DNA from 2 places in the Serratia sp. EC4 genome. Region 2 is predicted to be linked to the other one. Evidence: predicted binding sites of a transcription regulator. Region 2 holds the regulator's gene; the other holds the start of a gene.

Region 1 (12,027 bases), on a different contig from region 2:
CTGCACCATTCGCGGGCGCGTGAAGCGCTTCGCCAAGCTGGCGGGCGAGATGGTGTCGCTGGAGAGCGTCGAATTGCTGGCGCAACGGCTGTCGCCGGAAAAGCTGCATGCCGCCACGGTCAAAAGCGACAGCAGCAAAGGCGAGGCGCTGGTGCTGTTCACCACCGATCCCGCCATTACCCGCGAGGCATTGCTGCGGGTGGCGCGCGAGCTGGGCAGCCCGGAGCTGGCGGTGCCGCGCGATATTCGCCTGTTGAAAACGCTGCCGGTGCTCGGCAGCGGCAAACCTGATTTCGTCACCCTGCGTCATATGGCCGAACAGCCGGAGAGTGCCTGATGAATCCTTCGACCGAATCCCCTTTGTTGTCACGCGGCATGATCGCGGTGATCAGCGCGCAGTTCCTCTCGGCGTTCGGCGACAATGCGTTGCTGTTCGCCACGCTGGCGCTGATCAAGCAGCAGCTGTATCCGGACTGGAGCCAGCCGATCCTGCAGATGGCCTTTGTCGCCACCTACATCATCCTGGCGCCGTTTGTCGGCCAGGTGGCCGACAGCTTCGCCAAAGGGCGGGTGATGATGTTCGCCAACGCCCTGAAGCTGGCGGGGGCGTTGATGATCTGTTTTGGGGGGAACCCGTTTTGGGGTTACAGCCTGGTCGGCGTGGGTGCCGCCGCGTATTCTCCAGCCAAATACGGCATTCTGGGCGAGATCACCAGCGGCGAGAAGCTGGTCAAGGCTAACGGCCTGATGGAGGCCTCGACCATCGCCGCCATTCTCACCGGTTCGGTGGCCGGCGGTATTCTGGCGGACTGGCACGTGGTCGCGGCGCTGGCGGCCTGCGCGTTGGTTTACGCAGGGGCGGTGGTCGCCAACCTGTATATTCCACGTCTGGCGGCGGCGCGCCCAGGGGCGTCATGGCGGCCGCGGGCCATGACGAACAGCTTCCTTACCGCCTGCGTCACATTATGGCGCGATGGGCAGACGCGTTTCTCTTTGATCGGCACCAGCCTGTTTTGGGGGGCCGGCGTGACGCTGCGTTTTCTGTTGGTGCTGTGGGTGCCGGTGGCGCTTGGCATCGCCGATAACGCCACGCCGACGCTGCTGAACGCCATGGTGGCCGTCGGCATCGTGGTCGGCGCCGGCGCCGCCGCGCGCTTCGTCACGCTGAAGACGGTGAAGCGCTGCATGCCGGCCGGGATCCTGATCGGCGTCGCGGTCGCGGTGTTTGCGTTGCAAACGACCATGCTCAATGCCTACGTCTTGCTGGCGATCATCGGCATGCTGGGGGGCTTCTTCGTGGTGCCGCTCAATGCGTTGCTGCAGGAGCGGGGCAAGCATTCGGTCGGCGCCGGCAATGCGATCGCGGTGCAAAACCTGGGTGAAAACGCCGCCATGTTGCTGATGCTGGGCCTGTATTCTTTGGTCGTGAAGCTGGGCGTGCCTGTGGTGGGCGTCGGCGTAGGGTTTGGCGTGGTGTTTGCGCTGGCGATTAGCGCATTGTGGTGGTCTCAGCGGCGGTGAAACGGGGCGCAGCCTGGCTGCGCCCTCAGAGGAATTAAGGCGCCGGAATGGTAAACCGGGTGTGGATTTCTTCGAGCGCCTGCAGCACGTCCTCATCCAGAATGACGTCAAGGCTGTCGAGGTTGATTTTCAACTGATCCACCGAGGTGGCGCCCAACAGGGTGCTGGCGACGAACGGCTGCTGACGCACGAAGGCCAAGGCCATCTGCGAAGGATCCAGTCCGTGTTTTTTGGCCAGCGCCACGTATTCGGCGATCGCCAACTGGGTTTGCTGCCCTGAATAACGGTTGAAGCGGGTGAACAGCGTATTGCGCGCGCCGGCTGGTTTTGCGCCGTTGAGGTATTTACCGCTCAGGGTGCCGAACGCCAGGCTGGAATAGGCCAGCAGTTCCACCCCTTCGTGCTGGCTGATCTCGGCCAGGCCAATCTCAAAGCTGCGGTTCAGCAGGCTGTACGGGTTTTGAATCGACACGATGCGCGGCAGCTCATGTTTCTCCGCCAGCTGCAGGTAGCGCATCACGCCCCAGGGCGTTTCATTGGAAACCCCGATATAGCGGATCTTGCCGGCGCGCACCTGCTCGGTCAGCGCCTCCAGCGTTTCCAACAGCGTGACCGTGGCTTTGTCGTCGGTGTATTGATAGTTGAGTTTGCCAAAGCAGTTGGTGGCGCGCTGCGGCCAGTGCAATTGATAAAGATCGAGATAATCGGTGTTCAGCCGTTTGAGGCTGGCGTCCAGCGCGGCGCGGATGTTCTTGCGATCGAGCGCCTGCTGCGGGCGGATGCTGCTGTCGGTGCCGCGCACCGGCCCCGAAACTTTGCTGGCCAGGACGATTTTTTCGCGATTGCCGCGCGCCTTGATCCAACTGCCGATATAGCTCTCGGTCAGGCCCTGGGTTTCCGGGCGGGGCGGCACCGGGTACAGTTCGGCGGTGTCTATCAGGTTCACGCCTGCGGCCAATGCATAGTCCAGTTGCGCATGGGCGTCGGCTTCGCTGTTCTGTTCGCCAAAGGTCATGGTGCCCAGTCCCAGCACGCTCACTTCTAAAGAACTGTGGGGAATACGGTGGTATTGCATTAACGGCCTTCCTTTCTTGTTAGCGCTGACGGGCCGCGCGGCCCGGTGAAACAGGAGCCCAATTCAGAAGACGGCGCAAAGTCCGTCGGGCGGCGATGTCGCCTTTCCTGACTATAACCAAGCGGTGAAGATGGGGGAAGCGGATTCAGTGCGCAGGCGAATGAGGGCTACCGCGCTTGAACGGGCGATAGCCGGCGAGCGGTGATTAGCGTTCGATAACCTGGGAAACCTGATCGCCGTTGATCTGGCGGTGGTTGCCTTTCTCGTCTTTATAACTGATGAGTCCGGTGTCTGTGTCGATCTCCGGTTTGCCTTGCGTCAGGATCATGTTGCCGTCTTTAGTCGCCATGACGTAGTCGCTGGAACATCCCGCCAAACCGGCGGCCATAACCAGCGCAGACACTGCCATTACCCACTTTTTCATCCTGCGGATCCTCGATTATGCAGAAAACAATGTTCTTTCAAGATTAGCAAACTCTCGGCCGGGGGCGTCTCAGATAAGTCTTTATCTGATAAGAAAAAGTGAAATGAGGGGGCAATGAAACGGCGGAAGCCGCCGGTGGCGGCTTCCATATCGCGTTATTCCGGCGCGTGATTTTTTTTGCTGCGCATCAGATTGAGCGCTTCTACCGACATGGAGAAGAACATGGCGAAATAGATGTAGCCTTTCGGCACGTGCACCTGGAAGCTTTCCAGCATCAGCGTGAAGCCCACCAGGATCAGGAACGCCAGCGCCAGCATTTTTACCGACGGATGGCGGTTGACGAACTCGCCGATCGGCCGGGCGGCGAACATCATCACGCCGACGGCGATCACCACCGCCGCCATCATGATGAACAGATGGTCGGAAAGCCCCACGGCGGTAATCACCGAATCCAGACTGAAGATGATATCCAACAGCATGATTTGCACGATCGCGCCGAAGAAGCTGTGCACCTTGGTGTGGTGCTCTTCTTCCGAACCTTCGATGGTTTCGTGGATCTCTTTGCTGGCTTTCCAGATCAGGAACAATCCCCCCAGCAGCAGGATTAAATCGCGGGCGGAAATGGCGTGATCCAGCACGGTGAACAGCGGGTGCGTCAAGCGGATCACCCAGGCGATGGAGGCCAGCAGCGCCAGGCGCATCAGCATGGCGGCGGCCAGCCCGAGCCGGCGAGCTTTGTTCTGTTGCGCTTTGGGCAGCTTGGCTACCACCAGCGACAGAAAAATGATGTTATCAATACCCAGTACGATCTCAAGAATGGTTAGCGTACCTAACGCTAACCAGGCATTGGGATCCATAATCCATTCGAACATTGCCCGACACACCTTAATAAATGCAAAGCGTGAATTATACGCGTTTATCGCGGCGCTGACAGGGTTAGCTAAACCAGAGTTAAACGAAATCGCTTAGATTGAGAAATGTCTTGCCAGCAGCGCGCCGGTAAAACCCTTTTTCAGATAGAAACCGCGCGGCAGCGTCATGATAGGTTGCCCCTGTTCGCCGATGGCTTCGGTGAGCGCCTTGTTGTTGGCCGCTTTGGGGCGCAGTTGCAGCACTTCGCCGTGGCGTGCGGTGATGCGTTCTACGTGACCGAGCACGATCAGATCCATCAGTTCTTCCCAATCGCGGCGCAACCTCTCTTCTTCTGCAAGGCTCGGGCTCCACAGCAGCGGCGAACCGACGCGGCGCTGGGCCAGCGGGATTTGCCGTTCGCCTTCTACCGGTATCCACAACACGCGTGCCAGCTTGTGGCGAACGTGGCTGCTGGCCCAGGTGACGCCGCTGTTGCCGGTGAGCGGGGCGACGCAGACGAAAGTGGTTTCCAGCGGTTTGCCGGCGGCGTCGACAGGAATGGTTTTTAGCTCAATGCCCAACTCGGGAAAATCCTGTTCCGGTTTGCTGCCGGCCATGGCGCCGAGGTACAGCTCCAGCAGCATGCCCACCCAGCCTTTATCGCGTTTCAGATCCTTGGGGATCGGCAATTGCGCACGGGCGGCCAGTTCGCCAAAGCTGAAGCCGGCCAGCGCCTGAGCGCGCTCGAACAGCTGCCGTTCATTTTCCGGCGGGGGCGGCAAAGGGGATAAAAATGCCATAAATCAAGCCTGTCGAATTTGGTTGAAAAACGTACTGCAATTATACACGGCGAGCGATAACCGCTATCGCCTGGGGAAAAGAATAATAGTAGCATGATTTTACATGACTTTTTTTCTTTCTTTACGCGGGCGACAATGCACTCGCGGGGCTTGTTCACCTGAAGCCACCGACAATAAACAGGATCTTACACCTATTTATCCACAGATTTATGGGATAACCCAAATTTTTACCGATCACTGGTTCAATTTACAGCCTTGACTCAGGCGGGTTTTTACGAATTTGTCCGTTTTGTGCGTAACTTGCCCGGATAATCTGTGGATAAAAACGGCGTTGGTGGATCTTTCGCCAGGGTAAGATCCTTACCGTGCATAGATCACATTTTTGTCCTGTGTATCACTGCGAGATATTACTTAACTATATGTTTTTAGTCTTAATATTTGTTTTTAGGTATGAGGGCGGATTTTAGGGGACGAGAGTTTTACCGGCTTATCCCTCGAGTTCTGCACACACCTATCCACAGAAAAAGTGAATAAAACCGGTCTGAAAGGCTGGGGTATGTTTATAACTTTGCCAATATCTGTGAGTTATCCCAATGTTATCCGGCCCGCAGCGCCGTAAAGCAGTGGTTTACCGCCTGTAGCTTGTGTGAAACAATCAGGACATCTATGCGAATTTAAGCTTATCGAGGTAGTCCGGTGATCGATGATGATGGCTACCGCCCGAATGTTGGTATCGTAATCTGTAATCGTCAGGGGCAGGTCTTATGGGCCCGCCGTTACGGTCAGCACTCCTGGCAGTTTCCCCAAGGTGGGATTAACCCTGGCGAAACTGCGGAGCAGGCGATGTACCGTGAGCTGTTCGAAGAAGTGGGGCTGAGTAAAAAGGATGTGCGCATCCTGGCTTCGACCCGCAACTGGTTGCGCTATAAATTGCCGAAACGTTTGGTGCGTTGGGACACAAAGCCGGTTTGTATCGGCCAAAAGCAAAAATGGTTTTTGTTGCAGCTACTGTGCAATGACGCTGATATCAATATGCAGCGCAGCAGCACGCCGGAGTTCGACGGTTGGCGCTGGGTGAGCTTCTGGTATCCGGTGCGCCAGGTGGTGTCGTTCAAACGCGACGTCTACCGCCGGGTGATGAAAGAATTCGCCGTGACCGTGATGCCGATGCAAGAGCAGGCGGCGCCGCGGCAGGCTCCCGCTTATCGCCGAAAGAGAGGTTAAGTTAAGCCGACTATGCTCACGCGCTTGCGAGAAATTGTAGAGAAGGTGGCCGCGGCGGCCAGTCTGACGGATGCGCTGGATCTGCTGGTCAATGAAACCTGTCTGGCGATGGACACCGAAGTGTGTTCCATCTACCTGGCGGACAACGATCGCCGCTGCTACTACCTGATGGCCACGCGCGGGCTGAAAAAGCCGCGTGGGCGCACTATCGCATTGGCGTTTGACGAGGGCGTCGTCGGGTTGGTCGGCCGCCGAGCCGAGCCTATCAACCTGGCCGATGCCCAAAGCCACCCCAGTTTCAAATACGTTCCGCAGGTGAAAGAGGATCGTTTCCGATCCTTCCTCGGGGTGCCGATCATTCATCGGCGCCAACTGCTGGGGGTGCTGGTGGTGCAGCAGCGCGAGCTGCGCCAGTTCGATGAAAGCGAAGAGTCTTTCATGGTCACCCTGGCCACGCAGATGGCCGGGATCTTGTCACAGTCGCAGCTCAACGCCATTTTCGGCCAGTATCGCCAAACGCGCGTGCGCGCGCTGGCGGCCTCGCCCGGCGTGGCGGTGGCTGAAGGGTGGCAGGACAGTAGCCAGCCTTCGCTCGATCAGGTTTACCGCGCGTCGACGCTGGACACCGCCAGCGAGCGCGAGCGCCTGACGCTGGCGCTGGAAGAGGCCGGCGCGGAGTTTCGCCGCTTCAGCAAGCGTTTTGCCGCCAGCTCGCAAAAAGAGAGCGCGGCGATCTTCGATCTTTATTCTCACCTGTTAAACGACGCCCGCCTCAAGCGCGAACTGTTCGCCGAAATCGACAACGGCTCGGTGGCGGAGTGGGCGGTGAAACAGGTGATAGAAGCCTTTGCCGAACAGTTCGCCAAACTGCAGGACACCTACATGCGCGAGCGCGGCAGCGATCTGCGCGCGCTGGGCCAGCGCCTGCTGTTCCACCTCGATGACACCACCCAGGGCGCCACCCAGTGGCCGGCGCGTTTTGTGCTGGTGGCGGATGAGCTGACCGCGACATTGCTGGCCGAAGTGCCGCAGGATCGCCTGGTCGGCGTGGTGGTGCGCGACGGCGCCGCCAACTCGCATGCGGCGATTTTGGTGCGGGCGATGGGGGTGCCGACGGTGATGGGCGCCGACATCCAGCCTTCTCTGCTCAGCCAGCGGTTGCTGATCGTCGATGGGTATCGCGGTGAACTGTTGGTCGATCCTGAACCGGTGCTGGTGCAGGAATATCAACGGCTGATCAGCGAAGAGCTGGAGTTGAGCAAGCTGGCGGAAGACGACGTCGAGCAACCGGCGCAGCTGAAAAGCGGCGAGCGTATCCAGGTGATGCTGAACGCCGGCCTCAGCCCGGAACATGAACAACTGTTGGGCGGCCGAGTGGATGGCGTGGGGTTGTACCGCACCGAAATCCCGTTCATGTTGCAAAGCGGTTTCCCCTCCGAAGAAGAACAGGTCGCGCAGTATCAAGGTATGCTGCAGCTTTATCCGAGCAAGCCGGTTACGCTGCGCACCCTGGATATCGGCGCCGACAAGCAACTGCCCTATATGCCGATCAGCGAAGAGAACCCTTGCCTGGGGTGGCGCGGCATCCGCATCACTCTGGATCAGCCGGAGATCTTTTTGATTCAGGTACGCGCCATGCTGCGCGCCAATGCTGGCACCGGCAACCTGGGTATTTTGCTGCCGATGATCACCAGCCTTGAAGAGGTCGACGAAGCTAAACGCCTGATTGACCGAGCCGGGCGCGAGGTGGAAGAGGTGCTCGGCTACGCGATCCCGAAACCGAAAATCGGCGTGATGCTGGAAGTGCCATCGATGATTTTCCTGATCCCGCATTTGGCCGGGCGCGTTGATTTCATTTCGGTCGGCACCAACGACTTGACCCAGTACCTGCTGGCGGTGGATCGCAATAACACGCGGGTCGCCGCGCTGTATGACAGTTTGCATCCCGCGATGTTGCAGGTGCTGAACTTGATCGCCGAGCAGGGGAAAGCGGCCGGGCTGCAGCTTAGCCTCTGCGGTGAGTTGGCCGGCGATCCCATGGGCGCGCTGTTGCTGGTGGGCATGGGCTATCGCAATCTGAGCATGAATGGCCGCAGCGTGGCGCGCATCAAATACCTGCTGCGACATATCGACCTGGCCGACGCCGAAATGCTGGCTCACCGGGTGTTGAACACCCAGATGACCACCGAAGTGCGCCATCTGGTGGCGGCGTTTATGGAGCGGCGCGGCATGGGCGGGCTGATCCGCGGGGGCCGATAACCGCCGCGCGGTGTGATTTTTTTACAGAACTTTTCCCGCCCTGCCGGACCGGACCGCGCTAAGCCTATGTTATGATGCGCAACCTCAGCGCGGCGCATGCTCGTCGCCTTGCAGACCGCAGCGGCCAATGCCGCCGTTTGCAAGGCGCGGGATAATCTCCGTCGCCGCTTGGCACCTGCCGCCCCCGCATGGGGAAAAATAACAGACATGTTGTGGTGATAGATGAGCAATAGCTATCTGGCGTTTCCTAAATTTGATCCGGTCATTTTCTCCATTGGCCCGGTTTCTCTGCATTGGTACGGCCTGATGTACCTGGTCGGCTTCGTTTTTGCCATGTGGCTGGCGGTGCGTCGCGCCAACAAGCCGGGCAGCGGCTGGACCAAAGACGAAGTGGAAAACCTGCTCTACGCCGGCTTCCTGGGCGTATTCGTCGGCGGCCGCGTCGGCTATGTGCTGTTCTACAACCTGCCGCTGTTCTTGGATAACCCGCTCTATCTGTTCAAGGTCTGGGATGGCGGCATGTCGTTCCACGGCGGCTTGATGGGGGTGATTCTGGTGATGTTCTGGTTCGCTCGCCGCACCAAACGCACCTTCTTCCAGGTTTCCGATTTTATCGCGCCATTGATCCCATTCGGCCTGGGCGCCGGCCGCCTCGGCAACTTTATCAACGGCGAACTGTGGGGCCGCGTGACCACCGATACCCCTTGGGCGATGTTGTTCCCAAGTTCGCGCAGCGAAGACGTGGCCCTCGCCGCCGCCGATCCCTCTTTGTTGCCCTTGCTGAATCAGTACGGCGTACTGCCGCGCCACCCGTCGCAGCTGTATGAATTGCTGCTGGAAGGCGTGGTGCTGTTTATCATTCTGAACCTGTTTATTCGCAAGCCGCGGCCGATGGGCGCCGTATCAGGCCTGTTCCTGATCGGGTATGGCGCATTCCGCATTATCGTTGAAGCGTTCCGCCAGCCGGATGCCCAGCTCGGCCTGTTCGACGGCGTGATCAGCATGGGGCAGATCCTGTCCATCCCGATGGTGGTGGCCGGTATTATTATGATGATTTGGGCGTACCGTCGTCGCCCACAGCAACAACTGTCGTGAGGAACAAATGAAACAGTATCTGGATTTGATGAATAAGGTGCTCGCTGAGGGCACCCCTAAAGCCGACCGTACCGGCACTGGCACATTGTCGATTTTCGGCCACCAGATGCGTTTCAACTTGCAGGAAGGTTTCCCGTTGGTGACCACCAAGAAATGTCATCTGCGTTCGATCATTCATGAGCTGTTATGGTTCCTGAACGGCGATACCAACATCGCCTACCTGCGTGACAACAAGGTCACCATTTGGGACGAGTGGGCCGATGAAAACGGCGATCTCGGCCCGGTGTACGGCAAACAGTGGCGCGCCTGGGGCGCAGCGGACGGCCGTCAGATCGATCAACTGAGCAACGTGCTCCAACAGCTGAAGCAAGATCCGGATTCGCGTCGCATCATTGTTTCCGCCTGGAACGTCGGCGAGCTGGATCAGATGGCGTTGGCGCCGTGCCACGCGTTCTTCCAGTTCTACGTGGCGGACGGCAAGCTCTCTTGCCAGCTGTACCAGCGTTCCTGCGACGTTTTCCTCGGCCTGCCGTTCAACATCGCCAGCTACGCGCTGTTGGTGCACATGATGGCGCAGCAGTGCGATCTGGAAGTTGGCGACTTCGTCTGGACCGGCGGCGATACCCACCTGTACAGCAACCACATGGAACAGACTCAGCTGCAGCTGACGCGTGAACCGCGTCCGTTGCCGAAACTGGTGATCAAACGCAAACCGGCTTCACTGTTCGATTACCGTTTCGAAGACTTCGAGATCGAAGGTTACGATCCGCACCCGGCCATCAAGGCGCCGGTCGCGATCTGACCTTAACCGCATCACACCAGGGGCGCAGCGATTGCGCCCCTTTTTTTATCCGCATTGCGTACCGCGCCGCATTTTTTTGTCGCCGTCTGCCATCGTAGAGAAAACATTGCGCAGCTTGCCGCAGCGCTTGCGCATGCGGCTTTACCGCGTTGTTACGGCCCTTACACTGGCGGCATGAACGACAATACTCTCTCGAACATCGATGATCGCCAACGGGGCATGACGCTGATTGAGCTAATGGCGGCGATCCTGATCGCCGCCATGCTCACCGGCTGGGGCGTCGGGCAATGGCGCTATCATCAGCAAGCGCTGCGGCTGGAACACACGGCCCAACAACTGCTGGCGTTTTTGCTGCGATTACAGGCGGACGCCAACTGGCGTAACCGCACGGCGCTGCTGTGGTTCAAGAATGGCACGCCCTGGTGCCTGGGCGGCGGTGTGCCACCGACGGATTGCGTTTCCGCCGAAGGCTCCGTTTTCTTGCCGCCTTATCGCGACGTTGTGCTGAGCGGCTACTCCGGCAAAGAGATTGGGTTTTATGGTTTGCGCAATACTGCGCAGGCGGGGCACATCCTTCTCAGCAACGACGCAGGCAGCCTGCGGCTGGTGCTGTCCGCCCGTGGGCGGCTGCGTTTGTGCAGCGAAGGGCTCCGGATAAGAGGGATCGCGCCATGCTGACTCTCGAACGCGGTTTTACCTTGCCGGAGGTGATGTTGGCGCTGGTGTTCGGCAGCATGATCGCGCTCGGCGCGGCGAAAACTTACCCGCTGTTACGCCAGCAGAACGTGGCCGTCGGTCAGCACTTTCGGCTGGAGTCAACGCTGCGACAGTTGGCGTTCGGCATTGAGAAAGATCTGCGCCGCGCCGGTTTTTGCGCCGGGCAGTGCGCTGGCCGGCCGCTGCTGATGGGCCAGGCATCGGGAGAAACGGCTGGCAGCTGCGTTATCGTTGCCTACGACATTGCTCGCAGCGGGCAATGGCTCACTTCGGGTGAGGATGCAGGCTATTTCGGTTATCGGCTACGTAATGGCGGCTTGGAAGGGCAGCGCGGCGTGAGCCAATGCGAGGGCGGTGGCTGGGAGCGGCTACTCGATCATGACGAAGTGCGCATTGAGCGGTTTCATGTGGCGATAGAGCGGGGCGATCACGGCGCGGCATTGGCTCGCCTGACGCTGACGGGGCGCTCCGTCAGCGATACGCGTATCAGGCGCAGTCTGAGCGGGAGCGTCGAAATGGCGGCGCTGCCATGAAGCGGCGAAACCAGCGAGGTGGTAGCACCCTGGCGGCGGTGATGTTGCTGCTGGCGCTGGGGCTGATGTTGCTCAATGCGCAACAGCGGCAATTGGATAACGCGCTGTTACTGGCCGCCGATCAGCAGCGTTACCTTCAGGCTTACAATCAGGCAGCTTCGGCGCTGAGTTGGGGCATGAGCCAGCGTTGGCCGCGCGCCGAACTGAGTGCAGCGGCCTGGCTATGCAGGCAGCGCGTGGAACTGACGGCTTGCGCTCGGCTGTCAGCCAGAGCGGGGGTGGTGACGGTACGCGGCCTTGGTGAGATGCGCGGCGGTGAACCGGTATGGCTGTATCAATGGGGCACCTTTAACGGCGCTGAGGCTGCTGGCAAGTTGCAAGCACAGCCGGGCGGTCGGCTGGATTTTTGTCCCGAGAAAAGGTTGGCCGACTGTGACGGCTAACGCTCGGGCAGCGTGGATATCCCGCAACGGCTTCAGTCTGCCGGAAGTGTTGGTGGCGGCCTTGCTGTTCTCGGTGTCGCTGCTTGGCTTGTTACAGTATCATCAGGTGCTGTTGCAGTCGTTCCAGCGCCAGTGGCACTACCGGCAAGCCTGGGGGCTGGCGCACCAGCAGTTGGAGGCGTTCGCCGTCATCGGCCGGCTCGAGGCTGAACCGCTGCCGGAAGGGTGGCGGCGCGAGACGGCACTTGACGATGCGGGGAGCGATTGTCGCCGATTGACGGT
Region 2 (12,027 bases):
ACCCCGGTTTTTCCGGTCGACAGACCTGCCGTTTTCGCCACGAATCAGCCTGCCGCTTTCGCATTTCTGCGCTACAATGGGGGTCTGTTAACAGTTTGTATCGTCTGGCGCGCCGTACCGGCTGCGGTTCAGGCGAGGAGTAAAGCAATGTCTGGCATCAGGGATTCCATCCTGCCGCCGCTGGAGTGGTTATCCGAACAGGATCCTCCGGCGCCCGCCGCCGTCAGCGACTGGCTGATGGAGTTAGGCTCCATGACCCGCCGATTTGAACGCCATTGCGCCCAGGTGCGCGTTGAACCGCAGCGCGAATGCTTCGTCACGCGCGAGGTGCTGGGCGACGAGGCGAACCACCTGCCCGACAGCCCGCGCTACTGGCTGCGCGAAGTGGTGCTGCTGGGCGACGGCCAGCCCTGGCTGCTGGGGCGCACGGTGATCCCGGAACATACGCTGACCGGCCCCGACCAGGCGCTGGTGGATCTGGGCACGCTGCCGCTGGGGCGCTATTTGTTCAGCAGCGGCGATCTGACCCGCGACTATATCCATATCGGCCGACAGGACGCGCTGTGGGCGCGTCGTTCACGGCTGCGGCTGGCGGGCAAGCCGCTGCTGCTGACCGAACTGTTTTTACCGGCTTCACCGCTGTATTCAGCGGTTCCTGCATAAGAGAGGAGAACAAGACGTTGGAGGGAAGCGTGACTCAAAGTAAATGGCGGGCTTACAGCCATTTGATGCGCATTGATAAACCGATCGGCACGCTGTTGCTGTTGTGGCCGACGCTGTGGGCGCTGTGGCTGGCCGGGAAAGGCGTGCCGCCGCTGTCGATTCTGGTGGTGTTCGTGCTCGGCGTGTTCCTGATGCGCGCCGCCGGCTGCGTGGTGAATGACTACGCCGATCGCGCGGTGGACGGCTACGTAAAGCGCACCGCCGGGCGGCCGATGCCGAGCGGCCGGGTGAGCGCGAAAGAGGCCAAAGTGCTGTTCGTGGTGCTGGTGCTGATTTCGTTCTGCCTGGTGTTGACGCTGAATGCGATGACCATCTGGCTGTCGCTGGCGGCGCTGGCGCTGGCCTGGGTGTATCCGTTTATGAAGCGGGTGACCAACCTGCCGCAGTTCGTGCTGGGCGCCGCGTTCGGCTGGGGCATTCCGATGGGCTATGCGGCGGTCAGCGAATCGTTGCCGCTCAGCTGCTGGCTGCTGCTGCTGGCGAACATCTGCTGGACGGTAGCCTATGACACGCTGTATGCGATGGTCGATCGCGACGATGATCTGAAAGTCGGCATCAAGTCCACCGCCATCCTGTTCGGGCGTTATGACAAGCTGATCGTCGGGCTGTTGCAGTTCGCGACGTTGTTGCTGCTGGCGTGGGTTGGTTATCTGGCGCAGCTCGGCGGCGCGTTTTACTGGTCGCTGTTGCTGGCGGGCGCGCTGTTCATTCACCAGCAGAAGCAGATCGCCGGGCGCGAGCGCGAAGCCTGCTTCAAGGCCTTCCTGCAGAACAACTATGTCGGGCTGGTGGTGTTTATCGGCATCGCGCTGAGCTATCTGCCGGCGTAACGGTTTCCTGCAGCAAGAAAAAAGGCACCCCAAGGGGTGCCTTTTGTGTTTTCGCGCCGGGCGAAATCACTCGTCTTTCTCTTCTTCCGCATCGGTTTGCGGCAGAGCGTTAGTCTCTTCCGGCATGTTGACGCTTTCGATGGTCAGCTTGATTTCCGGCGTGATCAGATCGCTCAGCATGCTGTACACCTCGAGGGTGTGCTCGCGGATCGCATCGCCGCTGTCGTTGATGTAACCTTCTTCACGCAGCGTCGCCACCAGGGTGGAGAACACCGCCTTGTCGAAGAACTCCGGCGCGTTGATGCCGTGCAGCACCGACAGACGCTGCGCCATGATGCGGCTCTCTTTTTCCAGCGCGCCGCGGTTGATGCTCGGGTTGGCGCTGAGGATCGACATGGTGATGGCGTAGCGTTGCAGGGTTTCGCGCACCCCGGCGGCCAGCAGCTGCAGCGGGCGAATGCGCGCCGGGTTGAGCACCAGATCGTCGCCTTTGTCGCAGATCAGCTGTTGACGGATCAGCTCGTCGATCATCGGCCGCAGCACTTCCGGCAGCTGTTCCTTGTCGTTATGCAGGAACAGCTCGGCTTTCAGCATCGGGTAGATCATGCCGATCTGGCGCAGCAGCTCGGCGCGCGATACCCGGCGGTGATGCATCACGATGCTGGCGATCAGCGACGGCAACACCAGCAGGTGGTGGATGTTGTTGCGGTAATAGGTCATCAGCACCGCCTGCTCGCGCGGCAGAATGATGATGTCGCCGATGTTGTCCTTTTCCACCTCGAACTTGTTCATGTTCAGCGCGTGATCCAGCAGCTCGTCCGGCGTTTGCGTCGGTACGGTGACGTCATGCGCGTAAGGCGCGTTGCGCATCAGCTGCAGGTAGCACTCGAGCTGTTCGACCAGCTGTTCGCGGGTCAGCGAACGCTGACGCGAGGCCAGCAGCGCGGTGGAACACAGGTTCATGGCATTGGCCGCGGCGGCATTGTTGATGCGCACCATGATCTGGCCGGCCAGATCGTTGACCGTCGGCGTCAGCCAGCTTGGACGCTGAGCTTCGATCGGATCGATCGACTCGCGCCACTGCGGCACGTTCTGGTTGAGGTAAGCTGTCAACGGCAGCGGTTCGCCGAAGTTGACGTAACCCTGACCCAGGTTGCGCAGCTTGCGCAGGCCGCGCAGCATCTGCGGCAGGCTCTCTTTTTCCTTGGTGGCGCCGCGCAGCTCTTTGGCGTAGGTACCCACTTCCATCACGTGCTCGTAACCGATGTAAATCGGCACCAGCGTGATCGGACGGGTGCCGCCGCGCAGCATCGCCTGAATGGTCATCGACAGGGTGCCGGTCTTCGGCTCCAGCAGGCGCCCGGTGCGGGAACGGCCGCCTTCCACGAAGTATTCCACCGAGTAACCGCGGGTGAACAGCTCGCCGAGGTATTCGCGGAACACCGTCGAGTACAGCTTGTTGCCCTTGAAGGTGCGGCGGATGAAGAACGCGCCCAGGCGACGGAAGATCGGGCCGGCCGGCCAGAAGTTGAGGTTGATGCCCGCGGCGATGTGCGGCGGCACCAGGCCCTGGTGATACAGCACGTAGGACAGCAGCAGATAGTCCATGTGGCTGCGGTGGCAGGGCACGTAGACGATCTCGTGGCCGTCCTGCGCCAGCTGGCGCACGCGCTCGGCGTTGGTGACGTTGATGCCCTGATACAACCGGTTCCAGGTCCAGCTCAGCACGCGATCGGACAGACGCACGGTTTCGTAGGAGAAGTCGGCGGCGATCTCTTCCATCAACGCGATGGCGTTCTGCTGGGCCTTCTCGTGCGAGATCTTCTTGCTGCGCGCTTCGTCCTCGACCGCTTTTTCGATCGCTTTGGACGCCAACAGCTTGTTGAACAGATCCTGACGGGCCGGCAGGCTTGGGCCCACCGCGGCCAGGCGCTGGCGCGAGAAGTGCATGCGCGCCACGCGCGCCAGTTTCTGCGCGATGGTTTTATCCGTGCCGTGTTCGGTAGCCATGCGGCGCAGCGACACGGTGTTGGAGAAACGCACGAAGCTGTCGCGGCCGAGCCACAGCACGGCGAAGAACTTCTGCACGCCGTTCAACAGACGCAGGTGCGGCGTGCCGTGGCCTTCGCGGCCCGGCGAACGGCCAAACATCACCGAAACCGGCAGCATCTGAATGTCGAGATCCGGGTTGCTGCGATGCAGATCCAGATAGTCGTGGAACAGCTTTACCGACTCTTCTTTCGGGGTGTAGTAGCGGAACACGCGCGGGCCGTCGTGAATGAACACGTAGCTCGGCAGCACGGTGCCGTCGATCTCCAGCGAGTTGAGCGGATCAGGCAGATCCTGCGCCAGGCACTGGGTGCGCAGCGTCAGCAAATCCGCCTTGGAATTGTAAGGTAAAACATACAAAATCGGCCGTGAGGGATCCAACCCTAGCTCGGTAACCGGATCTGAAGGGATGACCTTACTTCTTACCAACAATTTAAGTGGTAAATTCAATATTTTATAATAAATTTTACGCCAACCTGACATAACAACGTGAAGCCTCTTGTTAGCAATGCGCCGCAAGCATACCAGAAACCGGGTAGCAGATCTGTGGTGTTCGAAAACCGAGAGCCGTCAGCGCGGACTGTTCTAGACTCTTTTTATTATGACCGACCTCTGAGAAAGGCACGAAAACATGGCAAACCAAGCAACCGGACTGACCCGCATCATCAAGGCCGCCGGCTATTCCTATAAAGGGCTATCCGCCGCCTGGCAGCACGAAGCGGCTTTCCGCCAGGAACTGGTGGTCACCCTTCTGGCTATCATACTGGCTGTCTGGCTGGATGTGGGTGCGATAGCGCGCATTTTATTGATCGGATCGGTAGCGCTGGTGATGATCGTCGAGATCCTGAACAGCGCGATCGAGGCGGTGGTGGATCGCATCGGCAGCGAACATCACGAGCTGTCCGGGCGGGCCAAGGACATGGGATCGGCGGCGGTGTCGCTGGCGATCGCACTGGCGCTGTTCGTTTGGGGCACGGTCCTATGGCAGCATTTCGGCTGACGAAAAGCGCCTACTGACTGATTTTTATTTATTCTTCGGTTCCCAATCCGCGCTTACCTGTATATACTCACAGCAAGACTGTATAAACAAACAGGGGGCGGAATGAAAGCACTAACTACCAGACAGCAAGAGGTCTACGATCTGATTCGCGAGCACATTTCGCAAACGGGCATGCCGCCAACGCGTGCCGAGATCGCGATGCGTCTGGGGTTCCGTTCGCCTAACGCCGCCGAAGAACACCTGAAGGCGCTGGCACGCAAAGGCGTGATCGAAATCGTCTCCGGTGCCTCACGCGGTATCCGTCTGCTGATGGAAGAAGAAGAAGGGCTGCCGCTGATCGGCCGCGTCGCCGCCGGCGAGCCGCTGCTGGCGCAGCAGCACATCGAAGGGCACTACCAGGTGGATCCTTCCCTGTTTAAACCGAGCGCCGATTTCCTGCTGCGGGTGAACGGCATGTCAATGCGCGACATCGGCATTCTGGACGGCGATCTGCTGGCGGTGCACAAAACGCAAGACGTGCGCAACGGCCAGGTCGTGGTGGCGCGGATCGAAGACGAAGTGACGGTCAAGCGCTTGAAAAAGCACGGCAACGTGGTTGAACTGCTGCCGGAGAACAACGAATTCCAACCGATAGTGGTCGATCTGCGTCAGCAGAATTTCACTATCGAAGGGCTGGCGGTCGGCGTGATCCGCAACGGCGACTGGATTTAATCGCCGGCCCATCACCGCCGCTCCCTGTATCAATCGCCCCTGTTTTGGGGCGTTTTTGTTTCTGACTTCGCCCTTTGTCACTCAGTCACAGGAACATCCCATCATGCGCCTGATTTCCGCCTTCACCAGCGACACCGATAAAGCCCTGTGGCGCCTCGCCCTGCCGATGATCTTCTCCAATATTACCGTGCCGCTGCTCGGGCTGGTGGACACCGCGGTGATCGGCCACCTCGACAGCCCGATCTACCTGGGGGGCGTGGCGATCGGCGCGGTGGCGACCAGCTTCCTCTTCATGCTGCTGTTATTCCTGCGCATGAGCACCACCGGCCTCGCGGCGCAAGCGCTGGGGGCACAGAACCCGCAAGCGCTGGCGCGCGCCTTTATGCAACCGCTGCTGCTGGCGCTGTTGGGCGGCGCGGCGATCGTCCTGCTGCGTTATCCGCTGATCGAACTGGCGCTGCGGATCGTCGGTGGCGATGGCGAGGTGCTGGAACAGGCGCGGCGTTTTCTTGAGATCCGCTGGTTAAGCGCCCCGGCGGCGCTGGCCAATCTGGTGCTGCTGGGCTGGCTGCTCGGCGTGCAGTACGTGCGGGCGCCGGTGATCCTGCTGATCGTCGGCAACCTGCTGAACATCGTGCTGGATATCTGGCTGGTGATGGGCCTGGGCTGGAACGTGCGGGGGGCGGCGGCGGCAACCGCCATCGCCGAATACGCTACGCTGCTGCTCGGCCTGTGGTTGGCGTGGCGGGTGATGCGCCTGCGCGGTATTACCCTGCAGATGCTGCGCCAGGCCTGGCGTGGCGATCTGCGTCGCCTGCTGGCGCTCAACCGCGACATCATGCTGCGTTCACTGTTGCTGCAACTGTGCTTTGCGTCGTTGACCATTTTCGGCGCTCGCCTGGGAAGCGAGGTGGTGGCGGTCAATGCGGTATTGATGAATCTGCTGACGTTCACCGCCTATGCGCTCGACGGTTTTGCTTATGCGGTGGAGGCTCATTCGGGCCACGCCTACGGCGCCCGGGACGACAGCCAACTGCGCAAGGTGTGGCACGCGGCCTGCAGGCAGGCAGGGCTGGTCGCGTTGGCCTTCGGCCTGGCGTATGCCGTTACCGGCCAGCAGATCGTGGCGGCATTGACCTCTTTGCCGGAACTGCGTGCGTTGGCCGCACATTATTTGCCCTGGCAGGTCATTCTGCCGCTGGTCGGGGTATGGTGCTATTTGCTGGACGGCATGTTTATCGGCGCCACGCGCGGCGCCGAGATGCGTAACAGCATGGCGGTGGCCGCTGCGGGATACGGTCTGGCGCTGTTCAGCGTGCCGCTGTTAGGCAACCACGGGCTCTGGCTGGCGCTGGCGGTGTTTCTGGCGCTGCGCGGCCTGGCGTTGGGCTGGATTTGGCACCGTCATCAGGTGCGCGGCAGTTGGTTTGCTGCACGCTAGGTCGAACGCTTTGTTGGGTTATTTATTAATTTATCTTATGTTTTGTTCATGTTTGCTTACATGTTTTTAGTCCAGATCCGTTCGCGTTAGCTCGTTGTTTGTTGGCGTTTTTTGTTTTTATTTTGTTTTTTAATGGTTTTTTATTCTGCAAATTGGCTTTTTTATTTCCATGTTTAACTAGAATGAATCATGTGGCTGGTAAATGAAGGGGAGCGTTGCTTCTTAAGGTGAAGGGAGCATCAGCCAGAAAATTTTCTGGTTAACCCCGGCCGGCGACAGGGATCACTGATTCACCACAGGTTAACGGAGAGACTATGAATAAAGATCAAGCCGACGGTAACTGGAAGCAGCTGAAAGGCAAAGTGAAAGAGAAATGGGGCAAGCTGACCGATGACGATCTGACGGTCATCGAAGGGAAACGCGAACAGCTGGTCGGCAAAATCCAGGAGCGCTACGGTTACCAGAAAGAGGCGGCCGAAAAAGAGGTGAAAGCCTGGGAAGATCACACCAAACACCGCTGGTAATCTGCAAGGCCGCCATTGAAGGCGGCTTGCACAGCGCAGGCCGGCGTCGCTCCATCCTCTGGCGCTCCGGCCGCAGGTACAGGGAGGTACCTGATTTTGTCTTACTTCTTCTTGATGGCGATGCTGTGATCGTGTTCGGCGCAGTCATGCTTGCTGTCGCAAGCTTCAACTTCCACGCAGCCGGCGCACAGACCGTGCGCTTCCACTACGCTGTGCCGCAGCGCAAATCCGGCCTCCTGAGCCAGCTTCTGCAGCGTTTCCTCTACGCCTTCGGTGGTGCGTTCGGTCACCTGGCCGCAGCGGTCGCAGATAAACAGCGCGGACGTATGCATCGGCTGTTCGAAGTGGTGGCACAGCACGTAGCTGTTGGCGGACTCCACCCTATGGATAAATCCTTGCTCCAGCAGAAAATCCAGCGCGCGGTAGACCGTCGGCGGCTTGGCCTGCGGTTCGGCGACGCGTAGCAGATCGAGCAGGTCGTAAGCGCTGATTGCACCGGGTTGCTGAGTCATCAGACGCAGCACTTCCAGCCGTTGCGGCGTCAATCGCACATTGCGTTGCTGGCAGAGGCGTTCCGCCTGCGCCAGCAGCTTTTCCTGGGTGGTTGAGTTCATCGCAAATATCCCGGTACGTAAAAAAGCCGATTTTACCATGATTACGGCGAATCGCCGAGAGTTGCCCCCTTTTCCCCTGAGGATAGCGCAGAGAAAGGCGCGCTGAGCGCGCTAAAAGAGAGATGCATCACAACTTTTCCCCTCCGCCGGACGGCAAATCAACGTTGCCGATTTTAGCGCTGGAGAGCAGCGGGCGAGAGCGGTATAACGCGCTTCATCCGCGTGATAAGCAGGAGCCTTGTGTGATGACGGAAAGAGAGAAGCTGTTAAGCGGCCTGGAGTACAACAGCCGCGATGAAGAACTGATCGCCCTGTACCATCGAGCCAGGGCGTTGACCAAAAGCCTGGAGGCGCTGGATTCGCATCAGGCGGACGAGAAAAATCGCCTGCTCGGCGAGCTGTTCGGCAGCTGGGGTGAGGCGAGCTGGATCGAAACGCCATTCTGGTGCGACTACGGGCAGCATGTCCGCATCGGCAAAAACTGTTTTATCAACGTCAATGCGGTGTTCCTCGATTGCAACACCATCACCATCGGCGACAACACGCTGATCGGCCCCAACGTGCAAATCTACACGCCGAGTCATCCGCTGAAGGCCGGTGAACGCTTTACCGGCGATCCGGCTTTTCCTTTCCGCACCTCGGCGCAGCCGGTGTCCATCGGCAGCAACGTGTGGATCGGCGGCAACGTGGTGATCCTGCCGGGAGTGACCATCGGCGATGGCACGACTATCGGCGCGGGCAGCATCGTCACCGGCGACATTCCGGCCAATGTGTTGGCGCTGGGGCAGCCGTGCCGGGTTATCCGCGCGTTGGAATAGGGCGCTGAATACGAATCGGCGGCCAGCGGTTTATCGGCGAGTGCGGGGCAAGGGGGGAGGAGGGGTCTTCTTATGGTGCGAATCGTCGTTTGGCAACTGGCGGTCATCGGCCAAGGCCTGACGTGCGGCCGCAAGGCGGCTCATGACGGTGCCGATTGGCACCGCCAGCACTTTCGCCGCTTCCCGGTAGGACAGCCCTTCGACATCCACCAAAAACAGCGCGTTGCGCTGGGCCGCCGGCAGCCGGCTTACGCGCCGCATCACTTCATTGAGCCAGACTGGCTGTTCACCGTTGTCCGCATCGCCAAGCTCTTCCGCCGCCATGCAGCCTTGCCCTTGGCGAAGATGCTGGGCGCGAACTTCATTGAGCCAGATGGAGTGCAGGATGGAAAACAACCAGCGATCCAGGTGAGAACCGGGGGTGAATTGCGCGGCGCGCTCCAGCGCACGCACGCAGGTCGCCTGCACCAGATCGTCGGCGATATCCCGCCGGTGCGAAAGCACCAGCGCATAGCGCCACAGGCGGGAGAGATAGTGGCCGAGTTCATCGCGTATCGCATCGCCGCTGATAGTCACCTCCGCAGGCGCGTCGGATCAAGATTCCGGGTGGCGGTCGATGGCTGCCGCCAAATCACGGTACTCCTCGCACCCGGTGCCGCACAGCGACTGGATCACCTGCAGCTGTTGGCGCGCCAGGTCGGGCCGCCCTTTCAGCATATAGGCTTCCCCCAGGTACTCGCGCACTTTGGGGTATTTCGGATCGAGGGCGACTGATTTTAAATAATAGCCGATACCCTCATCGGTGCGGCCAAGTTTGCGCGTGGCGTAGCCGCGATAATTCAGTGCGACGGCGGTGTTGGGATTTTTAAGCGTGTTGAGCATATCGATCGCTTCCTGATAGCGGCCGCTTTTCGCCAGTGCATAGGCATAGTTAGTGCGGTCGGCGTCGTCGACTTTGCTGCTTTTATCCACCGTGCAGGTCTGGGTTTTACTGTCATAGACCTGGCCTTTCGGACAGGTCGGCGGGGTTTGGCCGCTGCCGTCGCCGCCCATCGCCAGCGCCCCGCCGGAAAACAGCAGGCAGCCGGCAATGGTCGATGCCAGCAGGCGTTTAATGAAGCTGTTCATGGTTGTGTCCTCAAGGCAGAGGCGCCGTGCGCGCCCGTAATGAGATAACACCTGAACGCGTGAATTTATTCGCCTTACTCCCGCTTATTTACGCCGCCGGCAAGGCGGTTTTCCCAACGGCGCCGATTGTCGCTATAATAGCCGTTTGCGGCCGCGCGCCGTTCGTTGAACCCAGACAGACTCAGGTAGCCAGTAACTCAGCATGACGAAAGACAACCACGCCCCAACCTACGCCGCCAATCGCTTCTCCATCGCGCCAATGCTCGACTGGACCGATCGTCATTGCCGTTACTTCCACCGCCTGCTGACCAAGGAAACGCTGCTGTACACCGAAATGGTGACCACCGGCGCGATCATACACGGCAAGGGTGACTACCTGGCCTACAGCGAAGAAGAGCATCCTGTGGCGCTGCAGCTGGGCGGCAGCGATCCGGCCTCGCTGGCGCACTGCGCCAAACTGGCGGAGCAGCGCGGTTATGACGAGATTAACCTCAACGTCGGCTGTCCGTCCGATCGCGTGCAAAACGGCATGTTCGGCGCCTGCCTGATGGGCCAGGCGACGCTGGTCGCCGACTGCATCAAGGCGATGCGCGACGTCGTATCGATACCGGTGACGGTGAAGACCCGCATCGGCATCGACGATCAGGACAGCTACGCCTTCCTGTGCGACTTTATCCAGACCGTCGCCGGGCGCGGCGAGTGCGACATGTTCACTATCCACGCTCGCAAAGCCTGGCTCTCCGGCCTCAGCCCGAAAGAGAACCGCGAAGTGCCGCCGCTGGACTACCCGCGCGTTTATCAGTTGAAGCGGGATTTCCCGGCGCTGACCATCGCCATCAACGGTGGAGTGAAAACGCTGGAAGAGGCGCAACAGCACCTGCAGCATCTGGACGGCGTGATGATGGGGCGCGAGGCGTACCAGAATCCGGGCATCCTGGCGCGGGTCGACAGCGAACTGTTCGGCGCGCAGACCGCGGTGCCGGACAGCGTGGCGATCGTCGAAGCGCTGTATCCGTATATTGAGCGCGAGCTGTCCAACGGCACCTATCTCGGCCACATCACCCGCCACATCCTCGGTTTGTTCCAGGGGGTGCCGGGCGCGCGCCAGTGGCGTCGCCACCTGAGCGAGAACGCCCACAAGCCGGGCGCCGATGCGCGGGTGGTGGAGCAGGCGCTGGCGTTGGTGCGTCAGCCGCGCGTCGAAATGGCGTAACCCACAAAAAGTTTGACCAATAGTTAGTCTTTTTCGCCAGGCATTCGGCGTGTTGCCGGATGTCTGCCCCGTTTTTTCAATAGGTTAGCCCTTCCGCCATTCTGGCACGCTTCTTGTAATCCACTCTGCAGATACGTTGAGTTGCAAAGGAGCAATCATGTTGGAAATCTTCTTTCTCATTGGCTTTGTGGTGATGCTGATGGTGACCGGCATCTCGCTGCTGGGGATCTTCGCTGCGCTGTTGGCGGCGGCGGCGTTCATGCTGTTGGGCGGGTTGTTCGCGGTGGTGATTAAGCTGTTGCCGTGGTTGATTTTGGCGGTGGTTGGGGTATGGATTTACCGTTCGATGCAGAAACCCCAGATCCGGCGTTACTGATTTTTTGCCGAATAATCAGTCAGTCGCGATGAAACTTGCATAACTGCCCGCCACGCTAATGCGGCAGCGATCACAGCTTGGCAGTTTTACCCGGCGATGTGGCACATAAAGCGTGTTTTTTGCCGGACGGGGCTGTTAGGATGTTGGTCGATGCAGTGATGCGACCGATTTCATCACCGTGAGAGACAACCAAAATTCGTGTTGCTGAAGCAACCCCCGGTCTCTGGCGGACTCTGCTCTACCCCTACAAAACGCAGTAACAGAAAGGGCTCCGCAAGGAGCTCTTTTCTTTTGCCGCGATCAGGGGATCAGCAGACTGGAGCCACTGGTGCTGCGGCTTTCCAATACTTGGTGTGCCCGCTGGGCGTCGGCCAGCGCGAATTTCTGCTCGTCTTTCACTTCCACCCGAATGGCGCCGCTGCCGATCAGGGAGAACAGCTCGTTGCTGGCGTACTGCAGCTCGGCGCGGTTGGTGATGTAGCCGTTGAGGGAAGGGCGGGTGACGTACAGCGAGCCCTTCTGATTCAGCAGCGCCAGATCGACGCCGGTCACCGGGCCGGAGGCGTTGCCGAAGCTCACCATCAGGCCGCGCCGCTTCAG

What was found. Region 2 encodes LexA, which represses DNA repair genes until DNA is damaged. Its sites were predicted from a motif close to TNCTGTATGTACATACAGNA; they were not measured.
Region 1: the regulator LexA is predicted to act here: its motif matches at 4,705-4,724, upstream of mutH (DNA mismatch repair endonuclease MutH).

The regions. Positions count from the first base shown of each region.
Region 1 is NZ_JBNIDE010000005.1:144,902-156,928, forward strand. It holds gene aas (bifunctional acyl-ACP--phospholipid O-acyltransferase/long-chain-fatty-acid--ACP ligase) at 1-337, shown strand, start outside; gene lplT (lysophospholipid transporter LplT) at 337-1,521, shown strand; gene ACP39K_RS16720 (NADP(H)-dependent aldo-keto reductase) at 1,556-2,596, opposite strand; gene ACP39K_RS16725 (YgdI/YgdR family lipoprotein) at 2,802-3,020, opposite strand; gene ACP39K_RS16730 (TerC family protein) at 3,176-3,892, opposite strand; gene mutH (DNA mismatch repair endonuclease MutH) at 3,986-4,672, opposite strand; gene rppH (RNA pyrophosphohydrolase) at 5,369-5,896, shown strand; gene ptsP (phosphoenolpyruvate--protein phosphotransferase) at 5,909-8,155, shown strand; gene lgt (prolipoprotein diacylglyceryl transferase) at 8,378-9,250, shown strand; gene thyA (thymidylate synthase) at 9,258-10,052, shown strand; gene ACP39K_RS16760 (prepilin peptidase-dependent protein) at 10,227-10,730, shown strand; gene ACP39K_RS16765 (prepilin peptidase-dependent protein) at 10,724-11,302, shown strand; gene ACP39K_RS16770 (YgdB family protein) at 11,299-11,745, shown strand; gene ACP39K_RS16775 (prepilin-type N-terminal cleavage/methylation domain-containing protein) at 11,735-12,027, shown strand, end outside.
Region 2 is NZ_JBNIDE010000008.1:146,232-158,258, reverse strand. It holds gene ubiC (chorismate lyase) at 148-663, shown strand; gene ubiA (4-hydroxybenzoate octaprenyltransferase) at 681-1,553, shown strand; gene plsB (glycerol-3-phosphate 1-O-acyltransferase PlsB) at 1,620-4,085, opposite strand; gene ACP39K_RS19880 (diacylglycerol kinase) at 4,234-4,602, shown strand; gene lexA (transcriptional repressor LexA) at 4,705-5,313, shown strand; gene dinF (MATE family efflux transporter DinF) at 5,417-6,754, shown strand; gene ACP39K_RS19865 (CsbD family protein) at 7,069-7,278, shown strand; gene zur (zinc uptake transcriptional repressor Zur) at 7,380-7,892, opposite strand; gene ACP39K_RS19855 (sugar O-acetyltransferase) at 8,138-8,710, shown strand; gene ACP39K_RS19850 (RNA polymerase sigma factor) at 8,741-9,286, opposite strand; gene ACP39K_RS19845 (tetratricopeptide repeat protein) at 9,305-9,838, opposite strand; gene dusA (tRNA dihydrouridine(20/20a) synthase DusA) at 10,041-11,051, shown strand; gene pspG (envelope stress response protein PspG) at 11,209-11,427, shown strand; gene ACP39K_RS19830 (quinone oxidoreductase) at 11,728-12,027, opposite strand, start outside.